4 regions of the Streptomyces cadmiisoli genome follow, and region 3 is predicted to be linked to each of the others. Evidence: riboswitches for the same ligand, from Rfam matches in the RefSeq annotation. Region 3 holds a riboswitch; each other region holds the start of a gene.

Region 1 (2,192 bases), 3.3 Mb from region 3:
TCATGAGCCGCACCGACCAGGTGTGGACCTCGGACAACACCGACCCGCTCGACCGTCTCGCCATCCAGGACGGCTTCAGCCAGGTCCACCCCGCGCGCGTCATGGCCGCGTGGGTCACCGACAGTCCCAACACCCAGCTGAACGGCCGCGCCAGTTCGCTGCGCTTCCGCTTCGTCAGCGCCATGGCCGGCGTGCTCGGCGTGGGCGGCGATCTCACCCGCTGGACCGACGCGGAGCTGGCCGAAGCCCGTGACTGGGTGGCCCTGTACAAGGAGATCCGGCCGCTGGTGCAGCGCGGGGAGCTCCACCGGCTGCGCCCGCCGCGGGGCGGGCTCAGCGCCGTGCAGTACGTGCGCGGGGACGAGAGCGTCGTCCTCGCCTGGCTCCAGGCGCAGTCCTACGGGGAGCCAGTTCCGGCGCTGCGGCTGCGGGGGCTCGATCCCGCGGCCTCCTATGAATGCCGCGAAACGGGCGAAACGTACAGAGGTGCCGTGCTGCTGCACCACGGATTGCGCACAGGGCTGCGTGGCGACCTGGATGCGACGGTTCTTCGTCTGCGTCGCATCTGACTGTTCTGTCCGAATTGACGCTTTCATTCCAACTCGCTCCGGAGTAAAGGAACCTGGAGCGATGTCACGTGAGGAGCGTCATATTCGTGACCGTGAGTCGCCCGTCATGTTCACGTAATTCATACGCCTATCAAGGGCATTTGCCGGTGCGGAAAGATCCGGAATTCACGGAGGGTGACCGTTGATTCGGTGAACCGATCAAGAAGATGAGGTTCGCGCGGAACCTCTTGCTTGTCCCATTGCGTCTCGGTCGCTTACGTTCCAGACCGATCCGGGCGGACGCCGAATCCTGCCGCCGCCCGGTGCCCGCGCACACCCACCCGTTACGGCAGGAGCGGGGGACCCACAGGTACAACTGCCTGTTCCGGTCTCTGGAACGGCTTGGGGTACAGCCGCGCCACGGCGCGGCCGGGCATCTCCAGCCCGCACCCGACAGCTCACCTCGCAGGCGACGGAGAGGAATTCGCCATGCCCGCGAAGGGTAAACACCGCCGTCCCAAGGTTCAGCGTTTCACCCGTTCCATCGCCGTCGCCGGCACCGGTGGCGCCGCGCTCGCTCTCCCGTTCATGGGGGTCTCCGGCGCCCACGCCGCCACCCCGGAATCCGCTCCGGGAAAGGCGCTCCAGTCCGCCGCGACGCAAAAGAGCGCCCCTCAGCAGAAATCCGCCGAGAAAAAGTCCGCCGCGAAGAGAGCGGCCGTGCAGACCTATTCGGTGAAGGTCGGCGACTGTCTTTCGAAGATCGCCGAGGAGCAGAATGTCAGTGGTGGCTGGCAGGAGCTGTACGCGGACAACCGTGAGGCCGTCGGCGGGAATCCCTCGCTGATCCACCCCGGTCTGAAGCTCGTGATAGGCGGCAAGGCCGCTGCCGACACGGAGCGGCCTTCGACCACTTCGTCCGGTTCGTCCGAAGCATCGGGTTCGTCCGCTCCGGCTGAGTCCGCTCCGGCCTCGGAGTCCTCGGGCCGGTCCGACGCTGCCGGGTACGCGGCGGAATCGTCCGGGGAGTCGTCGTCCGACGTCTCCGCGGCCGACCGGACCGCCGGCACCGCCACCCCCTCCAGCGGTTACGTCGCACCCGTGGACGGCGGCGTCGGCACCGCGTACAAGGTCGCGGGCAGCATGTGGTCCAGCGGCTACCACACCGGCGTCGACTTCGTCACCCCGACCGGCACCCCGCTCAAGGCCGTCGGTGCGGGCACGGTCGTCTCGGCCGGCTGGGCCGGCGCGTACGGCAACCAGGTCGTCATCCGGCTCGCCGACGGCTACTACGCCCAGTACGCTCACCTGTCCTCGCTGTCCGTCTCCAGCGGCCAGACGGTGACCGCGGGCCAGCAGGTCGGATACTCCGGTGCGACCGGTAACGTGACCGGCCCTCACCTGCACTTCGAGATCCGCACCACGCCCGACTACGGCTCGGACGTGGACCCCGTCGCCTACCTCGGCTCGCACGGCGTCTCCGTCGGCTGACGCCCGCCCCGGCACGCCGCCGAAGGCCGGACCCCGATCCCGGGGCCCGGCCTTCGGCGTACCCGTCCGGCCGTCACGCCGTCCGGCCGTCACGCCGTCCGACCTCACGCCGCCCCGTCGTCGCGCCGTCCGTCGTCCGCTGCCGCCGTCCCT
Region 2 (2,192 bases), 2.6 Mb from region 3:
GCCCAGGGAGCGCAGATCGTCGCTGTTGCCCCTCCTGGCCCGCTCCTGGCCCAGCCGGACGAGACCGCGCAGAACCTTCATGTGGGCCTCGGTGCGCCGCTGCGCGGCCCGCGCGGCGCCCAGCGGCTCCAGCAGCATGCGCATCTCCAGCAGGTCGGCGGCCTCCAGTTCGGTGGGTTCCGCGACGCACGCGCCCGCGTGCCGCCGGGTCACCACGAACCCCTCGGCCTCCAGGGTGCGCAGTGCCTCCCGGACGGGGACGCGCGAGACGCCGTAGCGGCGCGCGAGGAGTTCCTCGGTGAGCCGGCTGCCGCGCTCGTGGACACCGGCAACGATGTCGTCCCGGATCGCCGTGCACACCGAGTGCGCCGGAATACGCATGACCGACCTCCGCCTTAATCCCCGTGAAACGTCGACGAGTGACGCGTGTTCGTGACTCTATTCCAATGAGCTGGAATCTCCGACGGCGGGCCGGAATCCATAGATATTTTTTGGACAAACAGGCACCGGAAACACCGAAAGCCCCGGTTCGGTGAACCGGGGCTTTCGGGTGGCGCGGGGGGTCCGTCGTCAGAGGCTCACGCCGTGCGAACGGAGGTAGGCCACGGGATCGACGTCCGAGCCGTACTCGGCGCTCGTGCGGGCCTCGAAGTGGAGGTGCGGTCCGGTGACGTTGCCGGTGGCGCCGGACAGGGCGATCTGCTCGCCCGGGGTGACCGTCCGGCCGACGGAGACCGCGATGGACGAGAGATGGCTGTACTGGGTGTACGAGCCGTCGTTCATCCGGATGACGACCTGGTTGCCGTACGCCCCGTCCCAGCCCGCCTCGACGACGGTGCCGGAACCGACCGCGTGCACGGGCGTGCCGCTCGCGGCGTGGAAGTCGATGCCGGTGTGGCTGCCGGAGGACCACAGGGAACCGCCGGCCTGGTAGCCGGTCGAGATGTAGGAGCCGCCGATCGGCGGGACGTAGGTGTTGAGGCGCTTGCGCTCGGCCTCGCGGGCGGCGCGCTCCTTGGCCTCGCGCGCCTCCTCGGCCCGCTGCTCCGCGAGCTTCTTCGCCGCGGCCTCCGCGCGCCGCTCGGCGGCGGCCTCCTCGGCCGCCTGCTGCTGCGCGACCGCCTGGGCGTCGATCTGCTCGGCGACCGAGTCGCCCAGGGTGATGACCGGCATCAGCCCGGTCTGCTCGGCGGCCGGTTCGGCGGCCGACGCGGAGACGGCCAGGGTGCCGATGACGCCGGTGGTGGTGAGCGCTGCGACGCCCGCCGCACGGGCGGTGGTGCGCTGCATCCGGCCGGGACGACGATGCTTCCCGGTGGCGCGGGTGAACGCCATGTAGTGGCTTGTCCTTTCCTTCCTTCTCGCCTACCGGGTTAGCTGACGGGTTCGGAGCAGGAAGGTCTCCTACGGACACCCTCGCTGGGCGCGGGCGTCCGATTCACCCCAGGGACTGCATCATTGGGTCCCCGGCTCCCCTGGCTCGCGCCGTACGGGGACTCGGCGATGGCTGTCCGGTGCCGCGGACGCGGCGCACTGCGTGACGGACAGCCCGGATGACGCTAAACGGGGCATCTTTCAATCCCCAAACGGAACACCGCTTTTGTAGCGCATGCCACAGGCCAGACAGGCAACCTCTCCCCCAATCCGGACATAAGGGAGCCCTGGTGACTCTTCCTTCACCAGGGCTCCCGCGCGCGTGCCGCCGTCCGGATCCCTACTCGGCCGGAACGACGGTCACTTCGCCGATGCCCAGAGCCTCGACGGGCTCCTTGATCTGCGCCGCGTCACCGACGAGAACCGCCACCAGGCGGTCCACCGGGAAGGCGTTGACGACGGCCGCGGTCGCCTCGACGGTGCCGGTCGCGGCGAGCTGCTGGTACAGCGTCGCCTGGTAGTCGTCGGGGAGGTGCTGCTCGACCTGGTCGGCCAGCGTGCCCGCGACGGCCGCCGCGGTCTCGTACTTCAGCGGCGCCACCCCGACGAGGTTCTGCACGGCGATGTCCCGCTCGGCGTCGGTCAGACCGTCGGCGGCGAGCGTCCTGAGCACCGTCCAGAGGTCCTCGAGCGCCGGGCCGGTGTTCGGCGTGTCGACCGCGCCGCTGATGGCGAGCATCGCGGCACCGCTGCCGTCGGGCGCGGAGCGCAGCACCTGGCTGAACGCGCGCACGCCGTACGTGTAGCCCTTCTCCTCG
Region 3 (2,192 bases):
GATGAAAGCCCGGAAACGGACGAATCGTCCTCCAGTCCTTCGGCCTCGCCGTCCTCCGGCGCCTCGTCGGACCCGACCGACGGGTCCGCGAGCCCCACCGATCCGCAGGGATCCGGTACTCCCTCGACGGACGACAATTCGGACGAAACTCCGTCAAGCGGTGGTCTTTCCGGCCTGATCGGCGTCGGCTCCGAGGGTGGCGGCAAGCACCGCGGGGACCGTGCCGACGAGAGCACCGACGGTGCGGGCTCGTCCGGGTCCTCCGGTCGCCACGCCTCCCGCGGCGCTGCCGCGGGCGGTATCGCGGGCGACAAGACCTCGGTCGTGCAGGAGGGGAGCGGCCTGTGGAACCTCGTCGACTCCCTTGACGGCCAGGCCGGATGACCCGCGCCCCACTGCGCGACACGGATGCGGTCGGTATCGACCCCGACCGCATCACTCCCGGTCGGACGCTGGATGTCGGGGGCGAAACGGGCGAAAAGCAGAGGGAGTTCACGCCGCACTTCACACGTAATGTCCGTTTTGGTGAAAGTGTGGGATGAGTCTCAGAGGCCCTGATCGTCTTTGAAATTCCGCCGATCGCGTGTCTACGGTCAGGACCGCTCGCCAACACGAGCCCCGGCTGCCGCAACGCCGAGTCCTGCCAGTGGCAGCCCGGGAACAGTCGTCGCGTCATGCGCCGTAGGCAGGAGCGGGGGACCCAAGGTAAGCGCCGTGCCGGGCAGTTGAGCCGGCACGACTCGGGGTGAAGCCATGCCTCCCACAGAGGCGTGGCCGGGCAACTCAACCGGCCCGAACCCGACAGCTCACCTCGCAGGCGTCGGTGAGGGGATCCATCCATGCTGTTCTCCGGCAAGGGCAAGCACCGTCGTCCGTTCAAGGCCACCCGCGCCATCGCCATCGCCGGCGTGGCCTCCGCCGCCGTCGCCGCCCCGCTGATGGCGGCCGGCAACGCCTCCGCCGCCACCGCGTCCGAGTGGGACGCCGTCGCCCAGTGCGAGTCCGGCGGCAACTGGTCCATCAACACCGGCAACGGCTACTACGGCGGCCTGCAGTTCTCCGCCTCCACCTGGGCCGCGTACGGCGGCACCCAGTACGCCGCCTCCGCCGACCGGGCCACCAAGGAACAGCAGATAGCGACCGCCGAGAAGGTGCTCGCCGGCCAGGGCAAGGGTGCCTGGCCGCACTGCGGCACCGGCCTGTCGAACGCCCCGTACAACGGCGGCTCGGCTGCCCCGGCCCCCGCGCCGAGCGCAGCCGAGACCCGCGCCGCCGAGCAGCAGCCGGCCTCCCGCTCGCAGGGGCGCCCCGCCGCGCCGAAGACCGTCACCACCCCGACCGGCGAGAAGGTCGTCAAGGGCGACGGAGAGTACAAGGTCGTCGCCGGCGACACGCTCAGCACGATCGCCGCGGAGCGCGGCGTCGAGGGCGGCTGGGAGAAGCTGTTCGAGCTGAACAAGGACATCGTCGAGGACGCCGACCTCATCTACCCGGGCCAGCAGCTGCACCTGAAGTAAGGAACGCGGCCGAGGCCTCTCCGTCCACGGGACGGTCCGCCCCCACGGGCTGTCCCGGGCCCCCCGCTCCGGTGCGTTTTCCCCCGTACGCACCGGGGCGGGGCTTTTGTACCCCGCTCTCCACCGGCCGCCGGCCCCGCCCGGCAGCCGGCCCGAGTCGTCGCCGCGCCGTCGCCGCTCCCGTCCCCGCCCGGCCGCCGTCGCCCCGCGCGCCCCGCTCGTGCCGGGCCTCGCGTCGGCCGCCGCCGTCCCCTCGGCGTCACCGTCCTGGCCGTGACTTTTCCGGAACCGTCTTTGTTCCGTTCGGAAACAATTTACTCTCGGTTCCGTCCACGGGATGGGCGACCGGCTGGCCGATCCCACGGAGCCGGTTAGGCTCATCTCGCAGAGCCGCTGCGGCCCTGCTCAATCGCGTCACATCCACGAAGGAGATGCTCGTGCCGTCCATCGACGTCGTCGTAGCCCGGGAAATCCTGGACTCCCGAGGCAACCCCACGGTCGAGGTCGAGGTCGGCCTCGACGACGGCAGCACGGGTCGTGCCGCCGTTCCGTCCGGCGCCTCCACCGGTGCCTTCGAGGCCATCGAGCTCCGCGACGGCGACCCCAACCGCTACCAGGGCAAGGGTGTCGAGAAGGCCGTCCTGGCCGTCATCGAGCAGATCGGCCCCGAGCTGG
Region 4 (2,192 bases), 2.1 Mb from region 3:
CCTCGCGAGGCCGTGCGCGTGCTGCCGGCGCCGGGGCGCGGGTGACGCCCAGTGCGCCGCAACGGGCGTGGACGCGAGCACCCTGGACCTGTCCGACACGACGACGCGAGGGGCCGGGCAGGCCCCGCGGCGACTTCCGCAGGCCGCGTGGTCGCCGTGCGGCGGTCGGGAAGCGCCGGGACCGGCCCCGTGGGCTTCGGCCACCGGACCCGGGCGCTCCTGCTGTTCGGGCCGCTCCGGACGTCCGTACCGCGCGGGGGACTCGCGGGCGGGCAGTCCGGGCCGCCGGGGGCGGCGTGCCGTGCCGCCCGCGTCCCGGAGGGCTCACGGACGGCGTCGGCGGCTTCCGGCCTGCTCCGGGAAGCGGAGCGGGCCGGGGGCATGGGCGGGGCGGTGGCGGCGCGTCAGGACGCCTCCACCGCGCCCCAGGGGTCAGGAGACCCGGCCGTACCAGACACTCCTCGTCCAGATCTTCTGCAGCCTGACGACGTCCCCTGTCTTCGGGGCGTGCCAGATCTTCCCCTTCCCGGCGTAGATTCCGACGTGGTAGACGCTCGACCCCGAGTGGAAGAACACCAGGTCTCCGGCCCTGCGGTTCTTCGCCGAGATGTGGCGGGTCTTGTTGTACTGCTGCGCCGCCGTACGGGGCAGCTTCTTGCCGGCCTTCTTGAACGAGTACAGCGTGAGTCCGGAGCAGTCGAACCTGCGCGGACCGGTGGCGCCCCACTTGTACGGGGAGCCCTGCTTCGACGCCGCGATCTGCAGCGCCTTGAACGACGGCGAGGCGGCCGCGGCCTCGGTCGCGAAGCCGGGAGCCACGACGGATCCACCCACCGCGGCAAGGGTGAGGGCCGAGGCCGTGCCGGCCCGGGCCATGAGCGACGGGACACGATTGAGCGCTGTCATGCGCAACCCTTCGTCAGCCGCCTGTGAAGGATGACCTGTCGGATTCGGGCTGGCGAAGTGGCCCGGCCGCGTGACCGCGGCTTCACCCCAAGGGCTGCTCGGAACGTGCGTTCCGGCGACCCGTCGTGCTGGGTCCTCCACTCCTGCCGATCCACTCCTGTCGACCGGGCATCCGGGCGGCGGCAGGACTCGGCGTCCGCCCGGACCGCCCCGCCGCTGTGGCGGGGGCTTGTCGTCAGACAGGGATCTTGACGTACCGAAGTCTGAAAATCCCAACGGAAGCGGGTGTTTGTGGCGTTACTCACCACTCGCCCATTCGGGTGGACAGCCCCTCGATCGAACGGATGTCAAGGGCGCCACGAGCCCCCGGACCAGCGGTGGAACCATCAATTCCGCCCCGAGGGCCCTCGTGTTGCGCAAGTGCGGAGGCCCCGAAAATGTACGTGGAAATACGCCGTGCGGGGGTACGCCGTTTGGTCCGTTTCAACTCCGGTCCGGACACGCCGCGGTGAGTGTCGACACGACGGGCCGCCGGATGGTTCGTCAACTGTCGGAGCGCGGCGGAACATCCGCCCGGGCCGGTCGGCGGTCACCGTCCAGGACGCGCTGCGCCCGCGCGGAGGTTGCGGAGCACGGCTCGGTTTCACCCCTTCGGCGCATCGGCGCGAACCCGTCGTGCGGCGCGGCGGCTTCTGGCACCGGCGCGGGGCCGGCGCGCGGACCGCGGCCGGTGCCGCCGACGCGGGCCGGTTCGATCCGCGCCGGCCGGCCCGCCGCGCCGAGGTGACGGCTGATCAGCGGACACGCGGGCGCGTCGGGGCGCATGGGGCGATCGGGCCCGGCGACGGCATGCGCGGGGCGAGCCGACGGCCCCCCGGACGCGGAAGACCGTGTGCCCCCGTCCGCTACAGCGGGGGCACACGGTCCGTCGGTGGGTGCCGGCGCTCAGCCGACCGCTACCGGCATCGGCGCGCGGGCGGGTTCCCCGTGCCCGGCGGTGGCCCGGCGCCTGAGCGCGCCGCCGACCAGCATCGCGCTCAGGCCGAGGACCGTCCACACGCCGAGCGTCAGCAAGGGCCCGGACGCGCCGGCGCCGTCGAAGAACGCCACCGACCGCAGGAGCGAGACCCCCGCACCCGGCGGGAGCAGCTGGCCGATCGTCCCGGCCGGCTCGGGCAGCATCGGCGGGGCCGAACCCGCCGCGGAGAACGGATTGCCCAGCAGCATCATCGTGGTCGCGACGACGGCCACGCCCGCCTGGCCCATCAGCGCGGCCAGTCCGGCGA

The links. A riboswitch is a leader RNA that binds a small molecule or an ion and turns the genes downstream of it on or off. The one in region 3 is predicted to bind cyclic di-AMP.
Region 1: it holds a riboswitch for cyclic di-AMP, as region 3 does, so the genes downstream of both, DN051_RS08460 (M23 family metallopeptidase) here and DN051_RS23100 (LysM peptidoglycan-binding domain-containing protein) in region 3, are expected to answer to the same signal.
Region 2: it holds a riboswitch for cyclic di-AMP, as region 3 does, so the genes downstream of both, DN051_RS11310 (M23 family metallopeptidase) here and DN051_RS23100 (LysM peptidoglycan-binding domain-containing protein) in region 3, are expected to answer to the same signal.
Region 4: it holds a riboswitch for cyclic di-AMP, as region 3 does, so the genes downstream of both, DN051_RS32810 (C40 family peptidase) here and DN051_RS23100 (LysM peptidoglycan-binding domain-containing protein) in region 3, are expected to answer to the same signal.

Annotation. Positions count from the first base shown of each region.
Region 1 covers NZ_CP030073.1:2,035,019-2,037,210, reverse strand. The annotation lists gene DN051_RS08465 (alpha-galactosidase) at 1-569, shown strand, start outside; cyclic di-AMP (ydaO/yuaA leader) riboswitch at 873-1,033, shown strand; gene DN051_RS08460 (M23 family metallopeptidase) at 1,038-2,039, shown strand.
Region 2 covers NZ_CP030073.1:2,696,605-2,698,796, forward strand. The annotation lists gene DN051_RS11305 (GntR family transcriptional regulator) at 1-381, opposite strand, end outside; gene DN051_RS11310 (M23 family metallopeptidase) at 571-1,335, opposite strand; cyclic di-AMP (ydaO/yuaA leader) riboswitch at 1,349-1,513, opposite strand; gene DN051_RS11315 (M16 family metallopeptidase) at 1,715-2,192, opposite strand, start outside.
Region 3 covers NZ_CP030073.1:5,300,676-5,302,867, forward strand. The annotation lists gene DN051_RS23095 (transglycosylase family protein) at 1-384, shown strand, start outside; cyclic di-AMP (ydaO/yuaA leader) riboswitch at 668-835, shown strand; gene DN051_RS23100 (LysM peptidoglycan-binding domain-containing protein) at 840-1,517, shown strand; gene eno (phosphopyruvate hydratase) at 1,949-2,192, shown strand, end outside.
Region 4 covers NZ_CP030073.1:7,442,463-7,444,654, forward strand. The annotation lists gene DN051_RS32810 (C40 family peptidase) at 433-906, opposite strand; cyclic di-AMP (ydaO/yuaA leader) riboswitch at 910-1,087, opposite strand; gene DN051_RS32820 (ABC transporter permease) at 1,852-2,192, opposite strand, start outside.